DNA from 2 places in the Cytobacillus solani genome. Region 1 is predicted to be linked to the other one. Evidence: riboswitches for the same ligand, from Rfam matches in the RefSeq annotation. Region 1 holds a riboswitch; the other holds the start of a gene.
The links. Region 1 has a riboswitch for S-adenosylmethionine ahead of FI644_RS21940 (methionine biosynthesis PLP-dependent protein). Riboswitches for the same ligand answer to the same signal wherever they lie in the genome.
Positions count from the first base shown of each region.

Region 2: another riboswitch for S-adenosylmethionine. It lies ahead of FI644_RS13510 (O-acetylhomoserine aminocarboxypropyltransferase/cysteine synthase family protein); the one in region 1 lies ahead of FI644_RS21940 (methionine biosynthesis PLP-dependent protein).

Region 1 covers NZ_CP041305.1:4,364,324-4,372,109, reverse strand. The annotation lists gene FI644_RS21945 (2-oxoglutarate dehydrogenase E1 component) at 1-1,949, opposite strand, end outside; SAM riboswitch class I at 2,361-2,471, shown strand; gene FI644_RS21940 (methionine biosynthesis PLP-dependent protein) at 2,555-3,676, shown strand; gene metC (cystathionine beta-lyase) at 3,664-4,854, shown strand; gene FI644_RS21930 (bifunctional homocysteine S-methyltransferase/methylenetetrahydrofolate reductase) at 4,857-6,722, shown strand; gene metH (methionine synthase) at 6,700-7,786, shown strand, end outside.
Region 2 covers NZ_CP041305.1:2,701,021-2,708,806, reverse strand. The annotation lists gene FI644_RS13525 (MetQ/NlpA family ABC transporter substrate-binding protein) at 1-117, opposite strand, end outside; gene FI644_RS13520 (methionine ABC transporter permease) at 131-799, opposite strand; gene FI644_RS13515 (methionine ABC transporter ATP-binding protein) at 792-1,817, opposite strand; SAM riboswitch class I at 1,968-2,075, opposite strand; gene FI644_RS13510 (O-acetylhomoserine aminocarboxypropyltransferase/cysteine synthase family protein) at 2,241-3,557, opposite strand; SAM riboswitch class I at 3,709-3,811, opposite strand; gene FI644_RS13505 (hypothetical protein) at 3,900-4,238, opposite strand; gene FI644_RS13500 (MFS transporter) at 4,389-5,660, opposite strand; gene FI644_RS13495 (thioredoxin family protein) at 5,790-6,098, opposite strand; gene FI644_RS13490 (toprim domain-containing protein) at 6,105-6,461, opposite strand; gene FI644_RS13485 (YusG family protein) at 6,696-6,944, opposite strand; gene gcvH (glycine cleavage system protein GcvH) at 7,040-7,423, opposite strand; gene FI644_RS13475 (arsenate reductase family protein) at 7,493-7,786, opposite strand, start outside.

The DNA.
Region 1 (7,786 bases):
GATGATAATAAATGAAGTGGCGAATAGGATTTACCTGTGCTGCTGTCATGTAAAACAATATTTCGGTGGGCAAATGTGCCTCGTTCAGAATCTTGACCTGTCAGGCGGATAGGAGTTCCATCATGGAGAATGGATGCAAATGCTAAAGTTTCCGCATGACCCCAATCTATCTTCTTTTCTCCGTCAAGAGCGCTCATTCTACGGTTTAGAATTTTGTCTAGCTTATTGAAAACAGTAAACTTTTCAGGCCATGTTAACAGCTCTTGGTTAATTTCCTTAAGTTTTTCAAAAGGAACAGCTGTTTTGAGTTTTGGCAGGCCTTTTTCTACCGTTTCAGGCGGATTTAATTCTTCTGTTTCTTTTTTCGTTGCTGGTACTTTTTCATATGCAGCTTTCAGTTTTACTAATACGTCTTCTTCTATTTTGTCAGCTGTATCTTTGTTTATGATTAACTGATTTACTAGTTTCTTTCCATACAGTTCTTTTACCGTTGGCTGTTCATTAATGATTTTATACATTAATGGATTCGTTGCCATTGGCTCGTCCATTTCATTATGCCCAAAGCGGCGATAACCGATAAGATCAATTAAGAAGTCTTTCTGAAACTTTTCACGGTATTCACTAGCAAATCTTGCTGCAGCTATACAGCTTTCCGGATCATCTGCGTTCACATGCAAGATCGGAATCTCAAACCCTTTTGCGAGATCACTCGCATATCTAGTAGAACGTGAATCACGTGATTCTGTTGTAAAGCCGATTGTATTATTTGCAATGATATGGAGGGAGCCTCCAGTATTATATCCCTTCAACTGACCTAAGTTTAAAGTTTCTGCTACAATCCCTTGACCAGGGAATGCGGCATCCCCATGGATAATTATAGACATTGCCGAGTTTAAATTCTCAATTGGATAGCCTTTTGTTGATCGATTATCCTGTGCTGCTCGTGTAAATCCCTCGACAACAGAACCGACAAATTCAAGATGACTTGGGTTATTTGCCAATGTCAAACGTGTCACTGTCGTATTTTCGTCTTTAATTTGTTTATCAAGTCCAAGATGATATTTCACATCTCCTGTCCAGCCATAGCTAATCCCAATTGAACCTTCAGAAGGTACAAGCTCTTTATTTGGAGCATGCTGAAATTCAGCGAAAATCATTTCATACGGCTTCCCAAGCACATGGGCAAGCACATTTAAGCGCCCGCGGTGAGCCATGCCGATATTAATGGTTTTTGCCCCTTTTGATACAGATTCTGCAACTATTTCATCAAGTAAAGGCACCATTGAATCAAGCCCTTCAATTGAAAACCGTTTTTGACCGACAAATGTGCGATGAAGAAATTTTTCGAATTCTTCTACTTCAGTCAATCTTTTTAGAATCTTAGTTTTTTCTTCTTTTTGCAATTTCAGCTTTAAGCTGCCTGATTCAACTTTTCGGCGCAGCCAGTTCTTTTCATTTGCGTCATATACATGGTGAAATTCAAATGCAATTGTACCCATATACATGCTTTTTAAGTATTCAATCGCATCATACGCATTCTTTAGCGGAATTGGCGCATCTTTACAGATGACTCCAGCAGGGATTGCATACAAATCCTCTTCTATTAACCCGTAATGTGATAGCTCAAAAAGCATTTTTTCAGGTTCATGGTCATTTAATGGATAAATGTTTGCGGCAAGATGGCCGTATGTGCGAATATTATCTGCCAGACGTATAGCAGACAATGTTTTTTCTAATTGCGGAACAGTTTGATTAACACCACTAATTTCCGTCTTCCCTGTACGATTTTCTACAACTGGAGATCCTGTTGTTTCAAAGTACGCTCTCATTTCAGGATCAACAGACTCAGGGTTTTCTAAATATGCTTCATATAGTTCAATGACATAGCCAAGGTTCGGGCCATGAAAGCCTTCAGCAAAAGGCTTTTCGCCATTCAATGGCTTTTTCATGGAAAATGACCTCCATAACTGAATTTGTATTAAATGCATAATAAACTATTTATCCACTTTTTAACATTAAATGATAATTATTAGAATAATAATATTTTTCAGAGGATAAATCGTTTTCAAAGCCATTCTACCACGTAAAACCCTGTTGTTCAAAGGTTTTTAATATGAAAATAGTGAAAAATATTTTTTTTATCTATTCCAAGGAAAAACTTATTCTAAAAAAGTGTTTATGATCCTTATAAATAAATGTTAAATGGTGCAATTAATTTTTTAATCACTTCCTTTTTCGAAAAATATATAGAAGAATAGATAGTTTACATAATAATATTATTGTACCTTTACACATTTTTTTAAAATCCATTGACTTTTATTATAAGAATGTTGTAAAGTTTGAAATAATTAAATAATGATTTCTTATCAAGAGAGGTCGAGGGTAAGGCCCGTAGACACCTCAGCAACCATTAATCTATGAGATTAATAAGGTGCTAATTCCTGCAAGTTTTATAACTTGAAAGATAAGAAGAACGGCTAATTATTGATTATGAAAAAGTCTTCTTCTTAAAGAAGGCTTTTTTTTATTTTTATAGACAAAAGGAGTGTAAATAATGCATAAGCTCGACACAATCCTTGCCCAAATTGGCAATCGCAGCGAATTAGATACAGGAACAGTTAATCCACCCGTTTACTTTTCTACAGCCTATCGGCATGAAGGAATTGGACAATCAACCGGATATGATTACATCCGTACCGGAAATCCAACACGCCAATTGCTTGAAAAGGCAATTGCTGAGCTTGAAGAAGGCGACCAAGGATTTGCGTGTAGTTCAGGAATGTCAGCTATTCTAACCGTCCTCTCCCTCTTTCAATCTGGCGATGAATTTATCGTTTCAAAGGATTTATATGGTGGTACTTATCGGCTTTTTGAACAGGGCTGTAAGCAATGGGGATTACGATGTAAATATGTTCAAACTTTTTCTGCTGAAGTCCTGGAAAAAGAAATTACTGAACGAACAAAGGCCATTTTTATCGAGACACCAACGAACCCCTTAATGGAGCAAACCAATATCGAAGAGGTTGCTTATTTTGTGAAAAGGCATCAGCTTCTGCTGATTGTTGATAACACGTTTTTCACCCCCCTTTTACAGCAGCCCTTAAAACTAGGAGCAGATATTGTTATCCACAGTGCAACAAAATATTTAGGCGGCCATAATGATGTATTGGCAGGGCTTATCGTAGCTAAGGGCAAGGAAATCTGTGAAGCATTAGCTGCTAATCATAATGCTACAGGTGCGGTATTAAGTCCGTTTGACTCTTGGCTGCTTATACGTGGAATGAAAACACTATCTTTAAGAATGGAACGTCATGAAAGAAATGCAAAGGAAATTTTCAGATTTTTATTTGAACATGATGCCGTTACCGATGTACTTTATCCAGGACGAGGCGGAATGATTTCATTCCGAATCAAAGATGAAGGATGGGTAAATCCGTTTTTACAAACTCTTCGCCTCATTACTTTTGCAGAAAGTCTTGGTGGAGTAGAAAGCTTTATAACATACCCTGCAACTCAGACACATGCTGATATTCCAGAACATATCCGGTTTGAAACAGGTGTATGCAATCGATTACTGCGTTTTTCGGTCGGAATTGAGCATGTAGAAGATTTAATAAATGATTTAGAGCAGGCTTTTGCTAAAGCTCGGACGGAGGGTATGCAATGTGTGAGATAGAGTCATGGAGTTTTCAGACGAAGCTTCTTCATAATAGTCAAAAAATTGATCATCTAACTGGTGCAGTCAGTGTTCCAATTCATCATGCATCTACCTTCCATCAGTATGATATCGATTCATTTGGAAAGTATGACTATAGCCGAAGCTTAAATCCAACGAGAGAAGCATTGGAAACGGTTATAGCTGATATGGAGGAAGGAACTAGAGGCTTTGCATTTTCTTCAGGAATGGCTGCAATTTCAACTGCATTCCTTTTATTGTCAAAGGGAGATCATGTAGTAATTACAGAGGATGTATACGGCGGAACATACCGCTTTGTAACTGAAGTGCTTTCAAGATATGGAATTAACCATACTTTTGTTGATATGACTGATTTAGATAATGTTAAGCAAGCTATTCGTCCAAATACAAAGGTCTTTTACGTTGAAACTCCATCCAATCCACTGTTGAAAGTAACGGATATTAAAGCAATCAGCTCGATCGCTAAGTCTCATGGGGCTTTAACCTTCGTTGATAACACCTTCCTAACACCAGCATTACAAAAGCCATTAACTTTAGGAGCAGATGTAGTACTGCATAGTGCAACAAAGTTTTTATCTGGGCATAGTGATGTTGTTGCTGGTCTTACTGTAGTAAAGGACCCAGTTCTTGCAGATAAAATCGGATTTTTGCAAAATTCATTTGGAGCAGTGCTTGGTGTACAGGATGCTTGGCTCGTTCTACGCGGAATCAAAACGTTACATGTGAGACTTGCTCAATCTATCCAATCGGCCAAACAAATCGCCCAAGCCCTTAAGGAAAATCCAGCCATCAAAAATGTTTACTATCCTGGCCTGGAGGACCATCCACACTATGTTTTACAAGGCAGGCAAGCAAAAGATGCTGGTGCTGTCCTCTCATTTGAACTTGAAAATGAAAGTATATTAAGAGATTTTGTTTCAAAGGTGAAAATTCCTGTGTTTGCTGTGAGTCTTGGTGCTGTGGAATCCATCCTTTCCTATCCTGCAAAAATGTCCCATTCAGCCATGCCCCTTCATGAACGTGAAAAACGAGGAATTAGTAATAGTCTCCTTCGCCTTTCTGTTGGTTTGGAGAACTCAGAGGATTTATTAAGGGACTTTAAGACAGCACTATCTGCAAGTAGTTTCGAAGAAAAAGTATTTCATAGAGGAGGATGAAAATGAGTTTACTTGAAAGAATGAAAAATGAAATCCTCATTGCTGATGGAGCAATGGGTACCCTTCTCTATTCTTATGGGACAGATTGCTGCTTTGAAGAATTAAATATATCCCAAGCGGAACAAATCCAGCAAATTCATAAAGCATATATCCATGCGGGTGCAAACCTCATTCAAACAAATTCCTATGCTGCCAACTATATTAAGCTGCAAAGATATGGCCTTGAGGATAATGTAAAGGAAATCAATACTGCCGCAGTCCGAAATGCCCGAAAAGCTGCTGGAAAAGACAGCTATGTAGTTGGGACGATTGGCGGAATCCGAGGAATGAAGCCAAATATGGTTTTTCTTGAGGAGATAAAAAGAAGTTTTCGGGAGCAGCTCTATTGTCTCCTTCTTGAAGGGGTAGATGGTATATTACTTGAAACGTATTATGACATTGAAGAACTGGAAAATGTACTCCAAATTGTTCGGAAAGAAACTGAATTACCTATTATTGCCCAGGTTTCCCTTCATGAAGTCGGTGTTCTTCAGGATCAAACACCGATTTCAAAAGCTATCGAACGTCTCGAGAATCTTGGTGCAGATGTTGTTGGGTTAAATTGCCGTCTTGGCCCCCATCATATGCTAGTAACATTAGAGGATATTCCCCTTCCTAGCCGAGCCTATTTATCGGCTTATCCAAATGCAAGTATCCCAGCTTATACGGATGGGAAATTTCATTATGAAGGAGACCCAAATTATTTCAGACAATCTGCAAAAGCTTTTCGAAATCAAGGTGTTCGATTAATTGGCGGATGCTGCGGTACAACGCCTGATCATATTCAAGCCTTTGCATCTGAACTCAAGGGCCTCCCTCCAATTTCAGAAAAATTAATTAAGAAACGTGAGCAGATACGTATTTCTGATGGAAATATACCTGTAAGAGAATATACTCCTTTAGAGGAAATCGTAAAAATGAGATCATCTGTTATTGTCGAACTTGATCCCCCTAAGCACCTTAATACAGCAAAATTTTTCGAGGGTGTGAAGGCTTTTAAGGAAATTGGAATTGATGCCATAACTCTTGCTGATAATTCACTAGCAACGCCAAGAATTTGTAATTCAGCACTAGGATATCGGGTTAAAAAGGAAATGGGCATGCGTCCATTGGTACACATTACATGCAGAGACAGGAATATTATTGGTCTTCAATCTCATTTGATGGGACTTCACACATTAGGACTATATGATGTATTGGCGTTAACCGGTGATCCGGCAAGAGTCGGTGATTTTCCTGGGGCTTCTTCCGTATACGATTTATCATCATTTGAGTTAATTCAGATGATTAAACAATTTAATGAAGGGATTTCTGTCTCAGGAAAACATTTACAGGAACAATCGGTTTTTTCTGTTGGTGCTGCCTTTAATCCGAATGTTCGATCCATCGAAAAAGCCGTGCAAAGACTGGAAAAGAAAATTACTTATGGGGCAGATTATTTCGTTAGCCAGCCAGTTTTTTCGTTGGAAAAATTATTGGAAATCCATGGAGCGGTCAAACACTTAAAAAAGCCCATATACATTGGGATTATGCCATTAACAGGGAGTAAAAATACAGAGTTTCTTCATAATGAGGTACCAGGAATAAAAATATCAGAAGAAATACGCAGCCGTATGGCCAATCTAAAGGATGACCCAGTCCATGCAGCTCGTGAAGGAGTAGCAATTGCGAAATCTTTAATCGATGCAGCATGTGAACTTTTTAATGGAATTTACTTGATAACACCGTTTATGCGTTTTGATCTTACTGCTGAATTAGCATTATATGCACATGAAGTGAGCGCTAAGATTACGAGGAGGAACAAAAATGCAAAAATCAGTATTAACTGAACAACTAGAGAAAAAAATTCTCATTATGGATGGTGCAATGGGTACCATGCTTCAAAATGCTAATTTGTCTGCAGATGATTTTGGCGGTGAGGAATATGAAGGCTGCAATGAGTATTTAACAATTACCCTCCCTTCTCTTATTGAACGGATTCACCTTGAGTACTTACATGCTGGTGCTGACATCATTGAAACAAATACCTTTGGCGCAACAAGTGTTGTTTTAGAAGAATATGGGCTAGCTCACAAGTCTTATGAGCTTAATAAGAAATCTGCTCAGATTGCTAAAAAGGCAGCTGATCAACTATCAACAGATGAATTTCCGAGATTTGTTGCTGGTTCTCTGGGACCAACAACAAAAACATTAAGTGTTACAGGTGGTACGACATTTGAAACACTAATTCAATCTTATGAGGAGCAAGCACTAGGGTTAATTGATGGAAATGTTGACCTTCTTCTACTTGAAACGAGTCAGGATATGCTGAATGTAAAAGCAGGATTCATTGGCATTCAAAACGCTTTCAAAAAAACGGGTAAACAATTGCCGCTTATTATATCTGGAACGATTGAACCGATGGGGACCACACTTGCTGGACAATCGATTGAAGCTTTTTACATCTCACTAGAACATATGAAGCCATTGGCTGTTGGATTAAACTGTGCAACAGGCCCTGAATTCATGCAGGATCATATACGATCCTTATCAAGTCTTGCATCTACAGCAATTAGCTGTTATCCGAATGCAGGACTGCCTGATGAGGAAGGGCAATACCATGAAACCCCTGAGACGTTAGCACAAAAGCTAGGAGGCTTTGCTTCGGAAGGCTGGCTGAATATTGTCGGGGGCTGCTGTGGAACTACCCCTGAACACATTAAAGCAATTGCCGAAGAAATGAAAAAGTATTCACCGCGAGTGTTTGAAAAAAATACAATTCATAAAGTTTCCGGAATCGAACCATTTATTTATGATGATCCTACCCTTCGTCCAATTATGGTTGGCGAACGTACGAATGTCATTGGTTCACGAATGTTTAAGCGGCTGATAAGAGAGGGAAAGTTTGAGGAGG
Region 2 (7,786 bases), 1.7 Mb from region 1:
ACTTTTATTTCCTTCACTTGCTCCACCATTTTCACTGCCTTTTTCTTCTGATGTTCCGCATGCAGTAAGGAATAAAGCAACTGCTAGTGCGAAAACAAATGGTAACCATTTCTTCATTTTTGACCTCTCCTTATCGTTTATCTAATTTAGATGTTATAAAGTCACCAATAAATTGGATGATAAATACAATTATAAGAATGATGATTGTTGCTACTAACGTAACATCGGGTCTAGTTCTTTGGAATCCTTCGAGATAGGCAAGATTACCTAGTCCTCCTGCACCAATCGCACCAGCCATTGCCGTATAGCCCACTAAGGCAATCGCCGTTACGGTAATCCCTGATACGAGAGCTGGCATTGATTCTGGCAAAAGAACTTTCCAGATAATCGTGCTTGTTTTTGCCCCCATTGATTTAGCTGCTTCAATTACACCTTTATCAATTTCTCTCAAACCGATTTCAACCATTCGAGCATAAAAGGGAGCTGCACCAATAATTAATGCCGGCAGGGCTGCATCTTCTCCAATCATTGTACCTACTAAAAATGTGGTAAATGGAATTAATAAAACGATTAATATAATGAAAGGAATCGATCTGAAAATATTAACAAATGCTGCTATAACTTTATTAATCACAGCGTTTTCCCATATATTACCTTTAGATGTTAAGAAGAGCAGTAAGCCTAATAAAGCACCTATAATAAATGTGGCTAATACTGAAATGCTTGTCATGTAAAGAGTCTCTTTTGTGGCCTCCCACATCGTCTCCCATTTTACATTTGGAAACCATTCATTAAGCATTCGTAATCACCTCCACTCCAACATGCTGGGAATGGATATATTCGATCGCTCTAGCTAATTCCTCTTTTTCCCCATCGATATGAATGAATAAAGTCCCATATGAGCCGCTTTGTGTTTGCGATATTTTCCCTTGAAGAATATTAACTGTCACCTGAAAATTTCGAATAAGATTGGTAATAAGTGGCTGTTCTGCTGACTCTCCAACAAATCCAAGCTGTACGACACGTCCGTGTGGATATAGATCAAGTAAATGATCAATCGTCTCTTTTGTTTCCTCCGGTTCCGTCACCTGTTGAACAAAACGCTTTGTAATTTCTTCTTGCGGGTTTTTAAACACATCCAGTACCGGCCCCATTTCAACTACTTTTCCGTCTTCCATTACCGCAACTCTATGACAGATTTTACGGATAACATGCATTTCGTGTGTAATTAGGACTATCGTTAACCCAAGACGCCTATTAATATCTACGAGTAAATCAAGTATGGCATCTGTTGTTTGCGGGTCTAGCGCGGAGGTAGCTTCATCGCATAAAAGTACTTTCGGATTATTCGCAAGTGCTCTTGCAATTCCGACTCTTTGTTTTTGTCCTCCGCTTAATTGTGAGGGATACGCATCCTCTCTTCCTTCGAGACCAACAAGCTTAATTAATTCGTCGACACGTTTCGCTCTTTCCCTCTTTGACACACCTGCGATTTCAAGCGGAAACGAAATGTTCTGTCTGACTGTCCTTGACCATAGCAGATTGAAATGCTGAAAGATCATGCTGATTTCTTGCCGTGCCCTTCTTAGCTTGCTACCCTTAATTTTAGATACTTCATTATTTGCGACAACCACTGTTCCCTCGGTCGGCAGTTCAAGACCATTTAACATTCGGATTAACGTGCTTTTTCCTGCTCCGCTATAGCCAATGACACCGAAGATCTCTCCCTCGTTAATCTCAAGATTAACATTATCTACAGCTTTTACCTGACCTTTTTGGGAAGGGTATATTTTTTGTACCTTTTTGATTGAAATCATCGTCATGCTGCACACCCTCTTTAAATCCAATTTTGCTTATCACTTTTAAAAGCCTTAATATATATGCGCTCATTCTAGTATTTTTCTTTTGGAAAAGAAAAATGCCTTTCTGACAATGAGCAGAAAGGCATAAAATAATTATTGTCCTTTCTCTCATCTCCCAAAGCAAGCTTTGCTTTGTGTGAATTGGCACCATTTCATTTTCATGACGGTTGCCGGGCTTCAAAGGGCACTTCCCTCCACCTCTCTTGATAAGAGCGTAACATCTATATTCAATTAACACTTTAAATTAGTAGTGATTACATTTACGAAAATTATCGTATCACGGATTTATTGAGGGTGTCAACGATTTAAATTATAATTTAGTATTTTTAAAAGATAGTATTTTTATCCAACTTTCAAAAAACTAAGATATGTCAAAGCTTATGCCTTAGAAGTTAACGATGTAATCCCTGTTGCAGACTCAATGGCTTGCTCTAAGTCATCAATTAAATCCTCTGCATTTTCAATTCCAACCGAAATACGAATTAAATCCTCTGGTACACCTGCAGCTTTTAACCCTTGTTCATCTAATTGCTGATGTGTCGTGCTGGCTGGATGAATGATCAAACTCTTAGCATCTCCTACATTTGCTACATGAGCCCATAGCTCCAAATTATTTATTAAACTCGCTCCAGCTTTTCTTCCTCCGGATATACCAAAGACCACAACAGAGCCAGCACCTTTAGGCAGATACTTATCTGCTAACGGTTTATCAGGGTGATTTTCACTTCCAGGATATAGAATCCAATTAATAGCAGGATGTGCCTCTAAATATTCTATGATTCTTTTCGTATTTGCTATATGCTCTTTCATTCGCACATGCAGCGTTTCTAATCCAAGTGTAAATTGGAATGCATTCTGCGGACTCAATGCAGGTCCTAAATCCCTCAGCAGCTGAACCCTAGCTTTTGTAATGTACGCAACCGGTCCAAGTGCCTCGCTATAAACAAGATCATGATAACTGGAATCCGGTTCTGTAAATCCAGGGAATTTTGGTGAATTCCAATCGAATTTACCGCCATCTACAATAATTCCTCCCAATGTCGTCCCATTACCTAACAGCCATTTTGTAGCGGAGTGAATGACAATATCTGCTCCATGTTCAATTGGTCTGCAAAGATATGGAGTGGCAAATGTATTGTCAATTAGAAGAGGAATCCCATTCTCATGAGCAATCTCAGCTACTTTTTCAATATCAAGCACTTTTAGACTTGGGTTGCCGATCGTTTCTGCGAAAACCGCTTTCGTTTTTTCTGTTATCGCTTCTCTGAAGTTTTCTGGATTTTCTGGATCGACTAGCTTTACATGTATTCCGTATTTTGGAAGAGTTACAGCAAAGAGATTGTAGGTTCCTCCATACAGGTTAGATGCTGCAACAATCTCATCGCCTGCCTGAGCAAGGTTAAGAATTGCTAACGTAATTGCCGCCATCCCACTTGAAACGGCTAGTGCACCTACACCGCCTTCTAACAAAGCAACTCTCTCTTCAAATACGGTTACTGTTGGATTATGAATCCTCGTATAAATATATCCGGATTCCTTTAACCCAAAAAGATTTGCTGCATGCTCAGTATTTTTAAATTGGTAAGCATTGTTTTGATAGATTGGTACAGCCCTTGCACCTGTTACAGGATCAGGCTGTAACCCGCCATGTACACCAATTGTTTCCAAACGATAGTTTCTTTGTTTTCCACTCATTTTTCATCTCTCCTTTTTTATGTGCATGAAGGTCAGGCATTATCCTCTGATATGCAATCACAATAGAATCACTGACTTAAAAGACAACAACCCCATTTAAAAGAAGAGCTGAAAAAAACCCTCTTCACAAGAAGAGGGTTGATATCATCTCTTCTTATCTTCCAGAGCAATCATGCTCTGCTGGAATTAGCACCGTGTAAATTACCGGTTGCCGGGCTTCGTCGGGCCAGTCCCTCCGCCTCTCTTGATAAGAATATTCAGTTTTTTCAGTCAGTTAATTAATTCCAATAATAACATATTGATAATTTAAAGGTCAAGTGGAATTTTGAATTTATTTATAACTTAACTTACACGCTGCTTTGAAAGAAGAAATAATGATTCTAGAAAGAGGAGTCTTCTGAAAGTAGAATCTACAAGTATATTTTTCGCTCGTATTGCACTTCTTAATTTTTCATTTCCCATTAAGATCGAGCAAATCCTCTCCTCCGTGCCAGTAATAAGTACATCATAAGTATCAGTAGGTTCAGGAGTGCAAATTTTCACATCCCCATTCTGAAATCGAATACATAGGATTTTATCCTTTGTCCGAATACATAAAGTGAACGTAACACCCTTTAAAAACACAGCTAAATGCCCTTTTGTTTTTACCTCATGAATAAATGCAGCAGTCACTTCCTTCATGCCCTCACCCCAGGTTAAACGGATAGACAGCAGGCTTTTCATCCATTTGTCTTACAATACTATTTCTTCCATTCACTAAAGATTCCTGCATGATTCGTTCGACATTAACTATGGAACATTTCCTGAGAAATATGTCATTTAATTTATTTTTCAGACCGTTTTTGCCACTTTAACAGCTGAGTTTGTCTTATTATAGTTTCGAAAGACGATAAAGAAGTACACAGATCCTACCAAGTATAAAGAGGCAGTAATAGTAAATACGACTGCATACCCCCAGTATGCACCGTATTTTATGACAATCCCCGTGGATACAGGTCCCATGATGGCCCATCCTAAATTAAAAACCATCTGGTTAACCGAATTTGCCAACCCCTTCATCGAATCTCCAACCTTCGACATCATTAGTGACATTTGAATTGGATTTCCAGCATTCATAAGGGCTTGCCGGAATAAAAAGCCGATTGCTGCCAGCCAAAGACTTTCCGTATATGCTGTCATTAGCAGAAACGGCAAGGAGGATAGTTGAAGGATAACAACCGCCTTCACTTCACCAAACTTCCTAACAACCATTGGTCCAATAATCATTGCAATTGCCGTTGCCGCTTGGCCCATTGAAATGATCAAGCCGATTGCTGAATTAGAAGCTGAAAAACGATCAGCAAAATATAAATTTAAATATGGAATGACTAATCCGGCACCGACACCAATTAACAGCTGCGCGAATGCAAATAGAAAGATAATTTTTACATGCTCATTTTTATTAAAAATGGGTTTTACTGAAACGGTTTTCTTGTCCCTTCTGTTCTTTCTCGGATCACGTTGTTCATTAAATTTTGTAACTGGAATAATGCCTATTAGGAAGATAATGCTTCCAATCAGCAGGGTAAAACGAATACTATTTAATTCTGTTGTCATTATGGAAAATAAATCAGTTAATATGCCGCCGCCTAAGTTTCCAATGACATTTGCCCCTGTCATGACAGCAAAATGAATACTAAATAAATGAACCCTTTGTTCAGGCTTTGAATTTTCTGCTAGCCAAGGAATCCCCGAAACCTGAAAGAAAGCAGTCGCCAAGCCAGTTGCAAAAGCAGCTAGTACTAATAAGGATTGAGCTTCGATTACACTTCTAGATAGTAAGACAAGTCCGGTTGCTGCAGCCCCATATAGCATCGCTTTTCTTCTTCCAATTCGATCACTGAAGACACCTGCCGGTACGAGTGCGATAGCTGTCGCAAGCGCGGTCATCGATATCACTTGCCCGTTAATTTGCTCATTATAGCCTAATTCCCTGATATAGAAATTATAAATAACCATAAAGATGCCAAAGCCGATTTGCGTAAAGATATTTGCCATAAACGCTAGCCGAATATTGCGATTATACCCTTTAATTTGGCTGGCCCATTCTTGATAAAACGCCATTTTCACACCTGCTCCACCAATATTTCGCATCCCTAAATATAATAATCCCTCAAGGAAGGTTTTGTAAATATATTAGTTCGAGAATTTCGAAAATAAAAAAAAGAGTTAGGTGTTTGCCACCTAACTCTTTTAGATCAAGCTCTTTATTTTGTTTAATAAATATGGAACCGACTGAAAAGCATACACTTTTTCTTCAAGCATTCCATTTTTAAAAATAAGCAAGCATGGAACGCTTTCGATCTCCCACTTTTCGGCTACATCTGGCATATAATTTAAATCCGTTTTTCCAATTGGGAGATTTGGCAAAAGCTCCTTTATTACCGTCATCATTTTCCCTGCCACCTGGCAGGTTCCACATAATGGAGTGTATAAGTAAATCAAGCTTACCTGATCTCCTGCTAATGCCTCACTTATCATTTTCCGTGACCATTCCTGCAAAACAAATCATCCTCTATCTAAAAACTCCATATTTACATCAATATTGGCACCCAATAACACAGTTGCTAAATGGTGCTCAGGTGCGGTTGCTACTTCCCGATACATCCGGTCAATATACAGATGCTCAGCTTCCGGAAATTCTCTTTTAAATTGTTTCCGAAGCTTTTCACCTGCATCATCTGCATCAACCAAAATAAATACATCCTTATCAAGCAGCATTTCAATTAACTCATCAAGCTTAGTCAGGCTGATGGTTCCATTTGTACAAATAATCTCGACAGGCTCACTTACGATTGCTTTCACCTTTCTTTTATCCGAAGTACCCTCTACAATAATAACCTTCTCTGGAAATGTTTCATTCATATTCATCACCTGAACCTGAGTTGGAGTTTTGGGATAAGCCTAATATGTTAGAAAGCAAAATCCAATTGATATGTGTAACTTTATCATACCATATTCAATATTCGAGATAATGGTGTTCAACTCCTGCTAAGTAAAAATACTATAGTAAATAGGCTTACTCTTATTCATCCATTATATCCATTCATCTCAGCTAAATAAAATAAATAAACAGCGGAAACGTTCCCGCTGTTCATACTAACACCAGCCACCCTCGTCGCAATCTGTATAACATGCTTGCGGACTTTCTGTCGTTGTTACATGCTGGTAAATCTTTTGCCTATCTGTTTCAAAATGATGGTCCATCTGAATGGCAGGCTCTTGAGGCAGACGAATACTCCCTATTCTTTCATTTTCTAAATATAGTTCAATTTCTCCATCCTTCAACTTTCCAACCACACGATCTGTAATATCAATTTTATTATTCTTTAATACCACAATAACCATCCTCTCTCGTTCTATTGGTTATAGTGTTTCCCTTTCTAAAGAAATAAAAAAACCAAATAAAGGGAGGTACCGCATATGCAGCACCTCCCATTTTATTAGTCTTCTTTAACCATTTCTTCGTATTGTTCTGCAGTCATTAAGTTATCAATTTCACCTGCATCAGATGGTTCAACTACAATCATCCATGCTTTCTCGTATGGAGATTCATTAACAAATTCAGGGCTGTCGCTTAAATCCTCGTTAATAGCAACAACTTTTCCGCTGATTGGTGCATAAAGCTCAGATACCGTTTTAACTGATTCTACACTTCCAAATGGCTCGTCTGCAGAAACGATGTCTCCTACCTCTGGAAGCTCAACGAAAACGATGTCTCCAAGCTCAGATTGAGCAAAGTCAGTAATCCCAATACGAACCTGCTCACCTTCTGTTTTTACCCACTCATGCTCTTCTGAATAACGTAATTCCTTTGGTGTGTTCATTCCAAATCCCTCCATTTTTTTATTTCAAACTATGATCGTAGTATCGATCTCTTTTCCATCATGGCAATCTTACGCAAGCCATGTTTTTTCATAATCCTCTTCCTTAAAGCCAACCGTCACTTTATTCCCATCCGTTAAAATCGGACGTTTAATAAGCATTCCGTCGGATGCCAAAAGATTAAGCAGCTCATCATCTGTTGATGATTTAACTTGATCTTTTAAGCCGAGCTCACGGTACTTCTGACCGCTTGTATTAAAGAACTTCTTAATTTCTAAGCCGCTTTTTTCATACAAGTTTCTTAAGGAGTCAGCAGAAGGCGGATTATCTGCAATATGTATTGCTTCATAAGCTAAATTATGGTC